DNA from 2 places in the Ramlibacter sp. GCM10027632 genome. Region 1 is predicted to be linked to the other one. Evidence: riboswitches for the same ligand, from Rfam matches in the RefSeq annotation. Region 1 holds a riboswitch; the other holds the start of a gene.
The links. Region 1 has a riboswitch for glycine ahead of gcvT (glycine cleavage system aminomethyltransferase GcvT). Riboswitches for the same ligand answer to the same signal wherever they lie in the genome.
Positions count from the first base shown of each region.

Region 2: another riboswitch for glycine. It lies ahead of ACFQZY_RS18055 (D-amino acid dehydrogenase); the one in region 1 lies ahead of gcvT (glycine cleavage system aminomethyltransferase GcvT).

Region 1 covers NZ_JBHTGW010000001.1:367,526-374,780, reverse strand. Annotated here, with positions in the region: gene gcvP (aminomethyl-transferring glycine dehydrogenase) at 1-478, opposite strand, end outside; gene gcvH (glycine cleavage system protein GcvH) at 515-892, opposite strand; gene gcvT (glycine cleavage system aminomethyltransferase GcvT) at 937-2,079, opposite strand; glycine riboswitch at 2,136-2,234, opposite strand; glycine riboswitch at 2,247-2,340, opposite strand; gene ACFQZY_RS01670 (4Fe-4S dicluster domain-containing protein) at 2,367-4,061, opposite strand; gene ACFQZY_RS01665 (SDR family oxidoreductase) at 4,189-4,971, shown strand; gene ACFQZY_RS01660 (DMT family transporter) at 5,241-6,125, shown strand; gene ACFQZY_RS01655 (acyl-CoA thioesterase) at 6,122-6,541, shown strand; gene ACFQZY_RS01650 (peroxidase-related enzyme) at 6,556-7,131, opposite strand.
Region 2 covers NZ_JBHTGW010000015.1:33,694-40,948, reverse strand. Annotated here, with positions in the region: gene ACFQZY_RS18065 (dioxygenase) at 1-628, shown strand, start outside; gene ACFQZY_RS18060 (TRAP transporter substrate-binding protein) at 665-1,750, shown strand; gene ACFQZY_RS18055 (D-amino acid dehydrogenase) at 1,820-3,094, opposite strand; glycine riboswitch at 3,257-3,347, opposite strand; gene ACFQZY_RS18050 (M20 aminoacylase family protein) at 3,359-4,552, opposite strand; gene ACFQZY_RS18045 (Bug family tripartite tricarboxylate transporter substrate binding protein) at 4,561-5,559, opposite strand; gene ACFQZY_RS18040 (LysR family transcriptional regulator) at 5,697-6,596, shown strand; tRNA gene ACFQZY_RS18035 (tRNA-Ala) at 6,678-6,753, opposite strand; gene ACFQZY_RS18030 (hypothetical protein) at 6,957-7,255, shown strand, end outside.

The DNA.
Region 1 (7,255 bases):
CGGCGGCGGCGGTGGCCTCGTCCAGCATCGAGGCGTTGGCGATGGGCATGCCGGTCAGGTCGCAGACCATCGTCTGGAAATTGACCAGCGCCTCCATGCGGCCCTGGCTGATCTCGGCCTGGTAGGGCGTGTAGGCGGTGTACCAGGCCGGGTTCTCCAGGATGTTGCGCAGGATCACCGGCGGCGTGAGCGTGCCGTAGTAGCCCTGGCCGATGAAGCTGCGCATCACCTTGTTGCGCGAGGCGATGGCCTTGAGCTCGGCGAGCGCGGCGGCCTCGGTCACCGCCGGGGGCAGCTTCATCTCGGTGCTGCGCGCGATCGAGCGCGGCACGATGCCTTCGATCAGGGCGCGGCGCGAGGCTTCGCCCACGACCGAGAGCATGTGGCGCTCGTCGGCCTCGGAGATGCCGATGTGGCGCGGGATGAATTCGCTGGGGTTCTCGAGTTCGCCCAGCGGGCGGGCGGCTTGCATCAGCATCGCGGCGGGTCCGTCAGAGGTGTTGGGGAGGAAGGGTCAGGCGCCGTTCTTGGCGAAGGCGTCGTAGGCGGTCTCGTCCATGAGGGCGTCGACCTCGGCGGGATTGGCCAGCTTGACCTTGAAGAACCAGCCGGCGGCCAGCGGGTCGCTGTTGGCGAGCGACGGGTCGGCGCGCAGGGCCTCGTTGACCTCGGTGATCTCGCCGTCCAGGGGCATGTACACGTCGGCCGCGGCCTTGACGGACTCGACGACGCCGGCGACCTCGCCCTTGGCATAGCTGCGGCCGACCTCGGGCAGGTCGACGAACACCACGTCGCCCAGCGCATCCTGCGCGTGCACGGTGATGCCCACCGTGGCGGGGCCGTCGCCCTCGGCGCGGATCCATTCGTGGTCGGGGGTGAACTTCAGGGTCATGGTTTTTCTCCGGTTGTTGTCTCGTTGAGGGGCGTTGCGGCGGTTCAGCCGCGGAAATAGCGGGGCGGCACGAAGGGTAGGGGCGCGACCTCCATCGGCACGGCCTTGCCGCGCACGATGGCGTCGACGCGGGTGCCGTGGGCTGCCAGCGCGGCGTCCACGTAGGCCATGGCGACCGGCTTGTCCACGCTGGGGGCCAGCAGGCCGCTGGTGACCTCGCCGACGCGTCGGCCCTGCGCGTCGCGCAGTTCGGTGTGCTCGCGCACCGGCACCCGCTCCAGGGCCACCAGGCCGACGCGCCGGCGCGCCGGGGGGGCGGTGCCATCGAGCTGGGCCAGCACCCGGGCGGCGCCGGGGAAGCCGCCCGCGCGCGCGCCGCCGCTGCGGCGCACCTTCTGGATGGCCCAGGCCAGGCCGGCCTCGACCGGGGTGGTGGTGGTGTCGATGTCGTTGCCGTACAGGCACAGGCCCGCCTCCAGGCGCAGCGAGTTGCGCGCGCCCAGGCCGATCGGCATGACGCCGGGCTGCGCCAGCAGCGCGCGGGCCAGGGCCTCGGCCTTGCCGGCCTCGACGGAGATCTCGAAGCCGTCCTCGCCGGTGTAGCCGCTGCGGGTGATGAACAGCTCGGTGCCATCCCACAGGAAGGCGGCGCCGGTCATGAAGACCAGCTTCTCGACCCCGGGCACCAGGCCGGACAGGGCTGCGGCGGCCTGCGGCCCCTGCAGCGCCAGCAGGCCCCGCTCGGGCAGGGGCACGACCTCGCAGCGCGAGCCGATGCGGGCCTGGATGTGGGCGATGTCGCCGGCCTTGCAGGCGCCGTTGACGACGACGAACAGGTCGCCGCCGCGGTTGACGAACATCAGGTCGTCGATGATGGTGCCCTCGTCGGTGAGCAGCAGGCCGTAGCGCTGTCGGCCCACCGCGAGATCGACCACGTCCACCGGCATCAGCGTCTCGAAGGCGGCCGCGGCGTCGGGGCCGACCAGCCGCAGCTGGCCCATGTGCGAGACGTCGAACAGGCCGGCGGCCGCGCGGGTGTGCTGGTGTTCGGCCATGAGGCCGGCCGGGTACTGCACCGGCATCGCGTAGCCCGCGAAGGGGACCATGCGCGCGCCCAGTTCGAGGTGCAGCGCGTGCAGCGGCGTGTGCTGCAGGGAGGGCTCAGGGGTGGCGTTCGGGGCGGACATCCGGGTCTCCGGGAAAGGGCTGCGGGCCATGGTACGACCATGTGGTACGACCATGGGGGAGCCCTGCTGTCCGCTTTACCTGAGAGATTCACCCCGCGCGGGGGCTTGCTCCTTCGGTGGGTACCGCGAAAGTACCTCTCTCCAGCAAGGAAACGCGGCGCGAGCGCCGCGCGTTGCCAGTCCTGGGTGCCTGAGCGTTCGGCGATGAGCCTGCGCCTTCGGCGGCCTGCTCGGGGGCAGGCGCTCTCCTGACAACCCGGCGATTGTAGCCGCCAGGCGGGCGCCGTTTACATGTTGGCGTAGTTGGGGCCGCCGCCGCCCTCGGGCACCACCCACACGATGTTCTGCGTCGGGTCCTTGATGTCGCAGGTCTTGCAGTGCACGCAGTTCTGCGCGTTGATCTGCAGGCGGTCGGCGCCGGTGCTGTCGTCCTTGACGAACTCGTACACGCCGGCCGGGCAGTAGCGCGCCTCGGGGCCGGCGAACTTCGCCAGGTTCACGTTCACGGGCACCGAGGCGTCCTTGAGCGTGAGGTGGGCCGGCTGGTCCTCGGCATGGTTGGTGTTCGAGATGAACACCGACGAGAGCCGGTCGAAGGTGAGCTTGCCGTCGGCCTTGGGGTACTCGATGCGCGGGCACTGGTCGGCCGGCTTGAGGTACACGTGGTCGGGCTTTTCGCGGTGCAGGGTCCAGGGGATGTGCCCGCGCAGCACGAACTGCTCGATGCCGGTCATGACGGTGGCCAGGGGCAGGCCCTTCTTGAACCACTGCTTGAAGTTGCGCGCCTTGTTCAACTCGGCGTACAGCCAGGACTGCTCGAAGGCCTCGGGGTAGGCGGTGAGCTCGTCGCCCTGGCGGCCGGCGCCCAGGGCCTCGAAGGCGGCCTCGGCGCACAGCATGCCGCTCTTGATGGCGGCATGGCTGCCCTTGATGCGCGACGCGTTGAGGTAGCCGGCGTCGCAGCCCACCAGCGCGCCGCCGGGGAACACCTGCTTCGGCAGGGACAGCAGGCCGCCCACCGTCAGCGCGCGGGCGCCATAGGCCAGGCGCTTGGCCGGCTTGCCGCCCTCGGGCGTGTCGAAGTACCAGCGGATGTTGGGGTGCGTCTTGAACCGCTGGAACTCCTCGTAGGGCGAGAGCCAGGGGTTGGCGTAGTCCAGGCCGACCACGTAGCCCACGGCCACCTGGTTGTCCTCCATGTGGTACAGGAAGGAACCGCCGTAGGTGTTGTTGTCCAGGGGCCAGCCGGCGCTGTGCAGGGCCAGGCCCGGCTTGTGGCGGGCCGGGTCGATCTCCCAGACCTCCTTGATGCCGATGCTGTAGCTTTGCGGGTCGCGGCCCTCGTCGAGCCTGTACTTCGCGATCAGCTGCTTGCCCAGGTGGCCGCGCGCGCCCTCGGCGAACACGGTGTACTTGGCGTGCAGCTCCATGCCGAGCTGGAAGTTCTCGGTGGGCTCGCCGTCCTTGCCGATGCCCATGTTGGCGGTGGCCACGCCCTTGACCGAGCCGTCCTCGCGGTAAAGCACCTCGCCGGCGGGGAAGCCGGGGAAGATCTCCACGCCCAGCGCCTCGGCCTGCTGCGCCATCCAGCGCGTGAGGTTGGCCAGGCTGATGATGTAGTTGCCTTCGTTGTGGAAGTTCTTCGGCAGCAGCGCGTTGGGCGTGCGGGTGGCGCCCTGCTCGGTGAGGAAAAGGAAGATGTCCTCGGTGACGGGCTGGTTCAGCGGCGCGCCCAGGGCCTGCCAGTCGGGGAACAGCTCGCTGATCGCGCGCGGGTCCATGATGGCGCCGGACAGGATGTGCGCGCCGGGCTCGGAACCCTTCTCGAGCACCACCACCGACACCTCCTTGCCGCTTTCGGCAGCCAGCTGCTTCAGGCGGATCGCGGTGGCCAGGCCCGCGGGGCCGGCGCCGACGACGACCACGTCGTACTCCATCGCTTCGCGGGGTCCGTATTGCGACAGGATCTCTTCTTGCGTCATGTTGTCTCGCTGATAATGGTTCCAGTCCGTCTTGAGCCGCTGCCCCGAGGGGTACCGGCGCACCGCGAACGATTCTATTGCCTGCCGCGGGACGCTCCGGCGCACCCTGGCGCCCCGAGGAGACGACATGAGCTACACCATCGACCTGTCCGGCCGCGTTGCAATGGTCACCGGCGCATCCAGCGGCCTGGGCGCGCAGTTCGCGCGCACCCTGGCGCGGGCCGGCGCCGCCGTCGTGCTCGCGGCCCGCCGCGTGGAGAACCTCAAGGACCTGCGCGCGCAGATCGAGGGCGAGGGCGGCGACGCCCACATCACGCCCATGGACGTGACCGACCTCGACAGCATCCGCGCCGCCGTGGCCCATGCCGAGACCGAGGTCGGCTCCATCGACATCCTGGTGAACAACGCCGGCGTGGGCACGACCCAGCGCCTGCAGGACGTCTCGGAGGAAGACTTCGATTTCGTCTTCGACACCAACGTGCGCGGCGCCTTCTTCGTCGCGCAGGAAGTCGCCAAGCGCATGCTGGCGCGCGCGCGCGGCGCGGCCCCCGGCACCTTCACCGGCGGGCGCATCATCAATGTCTCCTCGATGGCCGGCCTGCGCCCGCTGCCGCAGATCGGCGTGTACGCCATGGCCAAGGCGGCGGTGGTCCACATGACCAAGTCGATGGCGCTGGAGTGGGGCCGCTTCGAGATCAACGTGAACGCGATCTGCCCCGGCTACATCGACACCGAGATCAACCACCACCACTGGCAGACCGAGCAGGGCCGCAAGCTGGTGGACATGCTCCCGCGCAAGCGCATCGGCCATCCCGAGGACCTCGACGCGCTGCTGGTGCTGCTCGCCAGCAGCGAGAGCCATTTCATCAACGGCTCCATCATCGCCGCCGATGATGGCTTCGCCCTCTAGGGTGTGTCATCGGATTCCCCGGGCCGCGCTCCTGCCTTGGCGGGATGGGGCGCAAGGCGCAAAACCCAGGGCAAGGCTGTACGCCTTGCCCGGTTTTGCAACGCAGCGCACCGCCCGCCAAGGCAGGAGCCCTTCGGGTTGGGGCGAAATCGGGCGTCTTGCACGCCTCGTCGCTTGCATGGGCATCAGCCCATGCCGCGCTCCGTCGGTGCGCAATCCATCCCGATTGCGCCCCAACGCGGGCCCGGGGAATTCGAGGACACACCCTAGTGCTCCGGGGCGTCCTGGCGGGCCTCGCGGCCGGGGCCCTGTGGGGCCTGGTGTTCGTCATGCCCCGCATGGTCGAGGGCTTTTCGGCGGTCGACCTGGCCAGCGGCCGCTTCGTGGCTTACGGCGCCTTCTCCGCGCTGGTGATGGCGCTGGCGCGCCGCCCGCTGCCCACCCTGCGCCAGGCGCTGGGCGCCCTGGGCCTGAGCCTGCTGGGCTTCACCGGCTACTACACGCTGCTGGTGTTCGCGGTGCGCGACGCGGGCGCCGAGGTGCCCGCGCTGATCATCGGCACCATCCCGGTGTGGGTGATGTTCCTCGGCAAGCCGGGACACCTGCGCTGGATGGCGCTGCTGCCGGGCCTGCTGCTCACGGCGGCCGGCCTGGCGCTGATGATGTCCGCGCCGCAGGCGCAGGAGCCGGGCTCGGCCGTCCACTGGTGGCGCGGCGTGGCGCTGGCCGTGGTCTCCCTGGCGAGCTGGACGGCCTTCGCGCTGCTCAATGCCGCCTGGCTGCGCCGGCACCGCGAGGTGGCCGCCACCGACTGGGCCAACTGGCTGGGGGTGGCCACCGGCCTGGGCGCCCTCGCGCTGTGGCTTCTGGCGGGCTCGTCGCCGGCCGAGATGCTGGCCCAGCCCCAGGCCGGGCGCTACCTGTTCCTGAGCCTGGCCACCGGCCTGGGCTCGGCCTGGCTGGCCACGATCCTGTGGAACGTGGCCAGCCAGCGGCTGTCCGCCAGCCTGTGCGGGCAGCTGATCGTCAGCGAGACGCTGTTCGCGCTGCTCTACGCCTTCGCGTGGGAGGGCCGCTGGCCCGACCCCGCACAATCCGTCGCCTGCGTGCTGTTCACGCTGGGCATCCTTTCCTCCGTCAAGGCCCACCGATGAAGATCGAGATTCCCGAGAAGAAGAAACTGGTGTTCGAGATGACGTTCCCCGTGCGCTGGGGCGACATGGACGCCATGGGGCACGTGAACAACACGGTCTACTTCCGCTACCTGGAGATGGCGCGGGTGGACTGGATGCAGTCGCTGGGCGGCCCGCCCACGCCCACCGGCCAGGGCCCGGTGATCGTCAACGCCTTCTGCAACTTCTACAAGCAGCTGGAGTACCCCGACGTGGTGCTGCTTCGCATGTACGCCAGCGACCCCGGCCGCACCAGCTTCGAGACCTGGGCGACCATGGCCCGCGCCAGCGAGCCCGACGTGATCTGCGCCGCCGGCGGCGCCACCACGGTGTGGGTCGATTTCCCCAGGCAGAAGTCGGCGCCGCTGCCCGACTGGCTGCGGCCCCACCTCGAGTAAGGCCCGGCCCTACCCTACTTCTGCCGCGGCACCCGCCCGAGCAGGTAGAACTCGGGATTGGGCGCCATGCCCGTGACGTTGGCCATGCGGTTGGACAGGCCGAAGAACGCGGTGATGGCGGCGATGTCCCAGGCGTCCTCGTCGTCGAAGCCATGGGCCTTCAGGGCCTCGAAGTCGGCGTCCTCGACCTCGTGCGAGCGCAGGCAGACCTTCATCGCGAAATCCAGCATCGCGCGCTGGCGCGGCGTGATGTCGGCCTTGCGGTGGTTCACCGCCACCTGGTCGGCCACCAGGGGCTTCTTCTCGTAGATGCGCAGGATCGCGCCGTGCGCCACCACGCAGTACAGGCAGTGGTTGGCGGCGCTGGTCGCGGTGACGATCATCTCGCGGTCGCCCTTGGTGAGGCTGCCGCCCTCCTTGAGCATCAGCGCGTCGTGGTAGTCGAAGAAGGCCCGCCACTCGGCCGGCCGGCGCGCCAGCGCCAGGAACACGTTGGGCACGAAGCCGCTCTTTTCCTGCACCTCCAGGATGCGCGCGCGCATGTCCTCGGGCAGGCCGGCGAGTTCGGCCAGGGGGTAACGATTGCTCACAGTTGTCTCCTTGTATCGCTTCGGGGCCAAGCGTAGCGTGCCTCGGCCATTGATGAGTCTTGCGCGTGGCCCGGCAGAAAAGCTATCGCTGCGATTCATGCAATTGGCTTTGTCCATTTTGCAG
Region 2 (7,255 bases), on a different contig from region 1:
CGAGGGCCCGCTGTATGTGCCCGGCGCACCGCTGTCCAAGGGCGAAGCCTGGCTCAGCGAGGACAGCCCCTCCAAGGGCGAGGTGTTCGTGATGGAGGGCCGTGTGCTCGACACCGACGGCAAGCCGGTGGCGAATGCCCTGATGGACGTCTGGCACGCCAACGAGGTGGGCGGCTACTCCCACTTCTTCCCGGGCCTCAAGGAGTTCGAGCTGCGCCGCAAGATCGAGACCGACGCCCAGGGCCGCTACCGCTTCCGCTCCGTCCTGCCCCCGGGCTATGCGATTCCCCCCAACAGCCCGACCTCGGAGCTGTTCGACGCGCTGGGCCGCCACGGCCATCGCCCGGCGCACGTTCACTTCTTCATCGTGGCCCCGGGCCTGCGCACCCTGACCACGCAGATCAACGTGCCGGGCGACACTTACCTGGACGACGACTTCGCCTTCGCCACCCGTGACGGCCTGGTGATCGACCTGCAGCGCGTCGCCGCGCCCGCCGGCTACGAATCCCTGGGCATCGCCGCCGGCACGCCGGTCGCCCTGTCGAAGTTCGATTTCGTGATGCAGAAGGCCCGCGACGAGGACGAGGCCAGCCCGCTCACCCGCATGGCCCGCGTGGCTGCGGCCTGACCGGCGCGGACCCCGGACAAGGAAAGGCACATTCGCATGGATCGTCGCTCCCTCCTCAAGACCGGCGGCATCGCCGGTGTCCTGGCCGCCGGCGTCGCGCCCGCGGTGCACGCGCAGGCCACGGTGCGCTGGCGCCTGGCCTCGAGCTTTCCCAAGTCGCTGGACACCATCTTCGGCGGCGCTGAAGTCTTCGCACAGAAGGTGCGCCAGATGTCGGGCGGCAAGTTCGAGGTGTCGGTGCACCCGGCGGGCGAGCTGATGCCCGCCCTGAGCGTGCTCGATGGCGTGCAGAACGGCACGGTCGAGGCCTGCCACACGGCCTCGCTGTACTTCTTCGGCAAGAACGAGGCGTTTGCCATCGGCACCAATGTCCCCTTCGGCATGAACACCCGGCAGATGACCGCCTGGATGCTCGATGGCAACGGCATGAAGCTGATGCGCGAACTCTTCGCCAAGTACAACATCGTCAACTTCCTGGGCGGCAACACCTGCGCGCAGATGGGGGGCTGGTTCCGCAAGGAGATCAAGTCGGCGGCCGACTTCAAGGGCCTGAAGTTCCGCGTGGGCGGCTTCAACGGCAAGATCCTCGAGCGCATGGGCGTGGTCCCGCAGAACATCCCCGGGGGCGACGTGTACGCCTCCCTGGAGAAGGGCACCATCGACGCCGCCGAATTCGTGGGCCCCTATGACGACCAGAAGCTGGGCTTCCACAAGGTGGCGCCCAACTACTACTACCCGGGCTACTGGGAAGGCACGGGCCAGGTCGACTTCCTGATCAACCAGAAGGCGTTCGAGGCGCTGTCCCCCGAGAACAAGGCCATCGTCGAAAGCGCGTCGCTGGCGGCGCACCAGACCATGATCTCGCGGTACGACAGCCGGAACCCGACCGCGCTCAAGCAGCTGGTCGCCAGTGGCGCCAAGCTGCGGCCCTTCCCGCAGGACGTCGTCGCCGGCGCGCACAAGCACGCGCTGGCGCTGTTCGACCAGCTGAGCGACACCAATCCCGACTGGAAGAAGATCTACACCGACTACACCCGGTTCGCGGCCGACGCGCACATGTGGTTCCGCTTCACCGAGACCCCGTTCGACCGCTACATGCAGTCGGTGAAGTCTCCGGCCTGACGACGCCCGGCGCCACGGGCCACCACGGCGCCCCGCCGGCGGCATGCCGCCGGCGGGGCGCCTCTCGTTTCAGCTGGCCTGGGCCGCCGAAGCCGTCGCCGTGATCGGCAGGCGACTTCCGGCCGGCTTCGCGCCCTGCGCCACCAGCTCCCCCAGGAGATCGGCGGTCGCTGCGCTCAGCGTCCATCCCAGGTGGCCATGCCCGGTGTTGTAGAACACGTTGGCCTGCCGGCCCCGGCCGACGCGGGGCATCATGTCCGGCATCATCGGCCGCAGGCCAGCCCAGGGCACCACCTGGCGCGTGCTGACCCCGGGGAAGCATTGCTGCACCCACTCGACCAGCGGCCTGATGCGGTCGGCCCGGATGTCGCGATTGAAGCCGTTGAACTCAGCGGTTCCCGCCACCCGGAAGCGGTCGGCCCCGAGGCGGCTGGTGACCAGCTTGGTCTCATCGTCCAGCAGGCTCACGGTGGGCGCCGCCGCCTGGCTGGCGTCGTCCAGCAGGTTCACCGTGATCGAGTAGCCCTTGACCGGATAGACGTTGATGCGGTCGCCCAGCTGCGCCGCCAGCGCCCGGCTGCCCACGCCGGCGCACACCACGACGGCGTCGAAGGATTCGGTCCGCGAGCCCGTGCCGTCGTCCAGGTCCACGCGCGCGCGGCGGCCGTCGCAATCGAGTGACAGCACGTCCTCGCCGTAGAGGAATTTCACGCCCATTCGCGCGCAGGCCGCGGCCAGGCCCTGCGTGAACTTGTGGATGTCCCCGGTGGAATCGCTCTCGGTGTAGTAGCCGCCGTAGTAGTCGCCCGCCAGCGTCGGCTCGATGGCGCGCATTTCCTGGGGCGTGACGGCCCGGCGCTGCAGGCCGCCGGCGGCCAGCAGCTGCGAGACCTTCCCCGCATGCTCGAAGCCCTTGCGGTCCCGGTAGATGTGGAGGATGCCTTCGCGGCGATGGTCGAAGTCGATGCCTTCGGCCGCGGCCCAGGAAAACAGGTGGTCCCGCGCGACGATCGCCAGGCGCGCCGTCTCGATGGTGTTGGACTCGTACTTGGGGATGCTGGCGATGAACTCGGCGAACCACGAGATCTTGTGCCAGGAGGGTTTGGGGTTGACCAGCAGCGGCGCATCCTGGCGCAGCATCCACTTGAGGCCCTTGAGGAGGGTGGACGGATGGGTCCAGGTCTCGGCGTTGGACGCCGAGAGCTGGCCGCCGTTGGCGAACGAGGTCTCCATGGCGGCATAGCGGTGCCGCTCGATGACGGTGACGCCGTATCCGCGTTGGGCCAGGGCGTAGGCGGTGGTCACGCCGGTGATGCCGCCACCGATCACTGCAAAGGTCTTCATCAGGTTGCTCCAGACGTCGAGAAGGGAGTCCGCCGCGCCAGTCGCGCGTCGAACGCCCCCTCTGTTCGGAACCTGAGAGATTCACCTGCGGTCGCGAGGCGCCGCGGGCTTGCTCCTTCGGTGCGCCGGCGGACGAGGCCAGCGGCTCTTCAGAGTATTCGGGTGCGCGGGCCGGTCCTGGGTACCTGAGAGTTTCCGGGGCGGTTGCTCCTTCGGCGCCGCGCCGTGACGCGGTCTCTCCCGGCTCGCGCAGTGGTGGAGGGGTCAGGCGCCAGCGGGCTCCTTCAGGTATCGGGCCACCAGGCCCGCCCAGAAGCGCGCGCCCGGCTCGATGATCTCGTCGTTGAAGTCGTAGCCCGGGTTGTGGACCATGCAGGCGCCCGGGGTCCCCGGGCCGCCGTTGCCGACATAGACATAGCTGCCAGGCACCTTTTCCAGCATGAAAGCGAAGTCCTCGCTGGCGGTCAGCGGCTGGCCCTCGGGATTCACCCGGTCCGGCCCGAACAGGTCCAGCGCCACCTGGGTCGCCAGGCGGGTTTCGTCCGGCGTGTTCACCAGCACGGCGTAGCCGTCACGCCAGTCGATGTCGGCCTTCACCTTGAAGCTGGCGGCCTGCAGGTTCACCAGGTCGCAGATGCGCTCCTTGAGCAGCGTGCGCACCTGCGGGTCCAGGGCGCGCACGCTCAATTCGAGCGTGGCGAGGTCCGGGATGATGTTGTTGGCCGTTCCGGCATGCATGGCGCCGACGGTGACCACCGCGGATTTCAAGGGGTCCACGTTGCGCGACACCACGGTCTGGAGCGCCGTGACGATGGCCGCCGTGGCGACCACGGTGTCGGCGGTGGTCTGCGGCATGGCCCCGTGGCCGCCCACGCCGCGCAGCGTGATGGTGACGTTGTCGCTGGACGCCATGGTCGGCCCCACCCGGAAGTGGAAGGACCCGGCCTCCAGGCCCGGCATGTTGTGGAGCGCGAACACCGCGTCGCAGGGGAAGCGCTCGAACAGGCCGTCCTCCATCATGCGCAAGGCGCCACCGGCGCCTTCTTCCGCGGGCTGGAAGATCAGGTTCAGGGTGCCGTCGAAGTCCACGTCCTCCGCGATCAGGCGGGCCGCCGCCAGGAGGGTGGCGGTGTGGCCGTCATGCCCGCAGGCATGCATCACGCCGGCATGGCGGCTGCTCCATTCGCGCCCGTTGTCCTCGGTGATGGGAAGCGCGTCCATGTCGGCCCGCAGGCCCAGGGCCCGGGAACCGGCGCCGCGCTGCAGGCGGCCCACCACGCCCGTGCCGCCGATGCCCGTCGTGACCTCGTAGCCCCAGCCGGCCAGCTTGGCCGCCACCAGGGCCGCCGTGCGGTGCTCCTGGAAAGCCATCTCGGGATGGGCGTGGATGTCGCGGCGGATCTGGATGAACTCGCCGACGCGCTGCGACAGCGAGTGCCCCAGGTAGGTCTCCTTCATGGCCGCACTCACTGGGGCTGCAGGTTCATCGAGCGGGCGATGGCGCGGTACTTGTCGGTGTTGTCGGCGTAGACCTTGCCCATCGCCGCCAGCGGCTGCGGTCGCGGCACGATCATGGCCTGCGCCTCCAGGGCCGAGCGGACGCCGGGGTCGTTGGCCACTTCGCTCAGGGCCCTGTGCAGGGCCTGCACGATGGGCTCGGGCGTGTCCTTGCGCACGAAGTAGCCCGACCAGGTGTCGAAGACGAAGGTCTTGAGCGGCGCGGCATCGTGCAGCGGCGGGGCCTTCTTCAGAGGCTCCTGGCGATCGGCCGACAGCACTGCCACCGCCTTGAGCTTGCCCTCGTCGACGAGCGCGATCTGGCCCTTGCCGTAGGGGGAGATGAACACGTCCACCAGCCCGGCCATCAGGTCCTGGAAGGCCGGGGCCGCGCCCTTGTACGGCACGTGGGTCATCGGGATGCCGGTCTGCCTGGACATGTGCTCGCCCAGGAGGTGGTACATGGAGCCGGGGCCCACGCTGGCATAGGTCAGGGGCTTGCCGTCGGCCGCGCCCTTGCGGGCATAGGCCAGCAGCTCGTCCCCGTTGCTGGCGGGCAGGTCCCTGCGCGCGAACATCGCCATCGGGTTGATGGTGATCATCTGGACCAGGCGGAAGTCCTCGGGCTTGTACTTGATGGCGGCGTTCGACAGGGGCGCCAGGATCAGCTCGTTGGGCGAGCCCTGGAAGATGACATGGCCGTCGGCCGGGCTGGCCAGCACCTTCTGCGCCGCGATGCCGCCGCTGGCGCCGCCCAGGTTCTCCACGATCACCGGCTGGCCCAGGTGCTTGCCCAGGGTGGTGCTCAGGGTGCGGGCGACCACGTCGGACACGCCGCCCGCCGGGTAGGGAACCATCAGCGTCACCGGCTTGGACGGGAAGGTCTGCGCGGCGGCGGCGCCGGCCAGCGACAGGCCGGCGAGGGTGGCCGCGGCGCGGCGGAGGAAGTGGCGTTTGCTGGCGGTCATGGAGCGGGTCTCGTGTGCGGGGGTTGCCTGCCGGATCAGCAGGTAAGACCCATGCTAGGGAGGGGAAAACGATGTGTCCAATGCATTATTTTCCTGTTCATCATTCGGGGAGCGCATCTTTCTTGCTTTAGCGTGACATGAACATCCGCCACCTCGAACACTTCCTGGCTGTCGCCGAAACCGGGTCCTTCAGCCGCGCGGCGGAGAAGCTGCACCTGACCCAGTCGGCACTGAGCCGCAGCATCCAGGCGCTGGAGTCCGAGGTCGGCGGGCTGCTGCTGGACCGCGTCGGCAAGCGCAACGAGCTGTCGGTGCTGGGCCGCCAGCTGCTGCAGCGGGCGCGGCGCATCGTCCTGGAGGCCTCCGAGCTCAAACGCGGTGCCGAGTTGATGCGCGAGTCCCATGCCGGCGTGATGCGGGTGGGCCTGGGCTCCGGGCCCGGCGCCATCCTGATGACGCCGCTGATGTGCCACATGGCGCTGGCGCATCCCCAGGTGAGGGTCAAGGTGGTGCGGGGGCCGACGCAATTGCAGCTGATCCAGCTGCGGGACCGCCAGCTGGATGCGCTGGTGGTGGACATGCGTCTGGTTCCGCCGGCGGAAGACCTGAACATCGAGCCGGTCGCCGAGATGGCCGGCGGCTGGATGGTGCGCAACGGGCACCCCCTGCTGAGGGAGAAGGTGGTGACGCTGGATGACCTGCTGGCCTATCCCATCGCCTCCACGCCCCTGTCCGATGAGGTGGCCCGGCTCCTGGTCGGCCAGTACGGCCCCAAAGCCAATCCGGCGCAGTTCCGGACGCTGGAGTGCGATGACATCGAAAGCCTGATCGACGTGACCGAGCGCACCGATGCGGTGCTGCTGGGCGTGCTGGCGACCGCGCGGGAGCGGATCGAGGCGGGCTCCCTGGCCGTGCTGCCGGTGCGGCCCGTCCTGAAGGCGACCGCACGGTTCGTCTACGTGACCCTGGCCGGGCGCAGCGAAGCGCCGGTGATGTCGCTGCTGCGCCAGTTCGTGGCGCAGCGCATGGTGGATTGACGCCTGGGCGAGAGGCCGGACTGCGCGTCGAATGGCGGGCCAAAAAAAAGTCCTTGGCATGCAAGGACTTTTTCGAATGTGTGGTGGAGAGGAGGAGGATCGAACTCCCGACCTTCGCATTGCGAACGCGACGCTCTCCCAGCTGAGCTACCCCCCCACGGAGAGCTTCATTGTAACCCCAAGTCCGGCGGCGGATCGGCCTGCGCGCCTTTTTGCGCGCGCGTTGCGAACTGTTGAGTCCTTTGGTGTTCATGGTTAGGATGCGCAGGACAGACCCGTTGTCCACAGGGCCAGCAACTCCAGGGAGAGTCCCGGGCGGCCCGTCAGGCCGCCGCAGCGCATGCTGCGAAGGAGTCCCTCATGGACGGCGACCGCAAGATTTCCCCCAGCGTCCCGGGGCTGTCCCCGCCCTCCGCCGGGCGCATGCGCAGCTTCTCCGACCCCACCCACGACCGCGGCACGCCCGCCGAGGCCGACCTGTTCGGCCCCGCCATCGGCGAATCGCCGGGCGCCGTGGCCGTGGCGATCGCCGGCCAGTTCCCGCGTGAGGCCGACGCGCCAGCGCGGGCCGAGATCGCCGCGCGCGTGGCCGTGCGGCTGGTGGCCGCGGCCTCGCACCTGACCGCGGCCCAGCGCACCGCCGCGATGCAGGCCCTGGT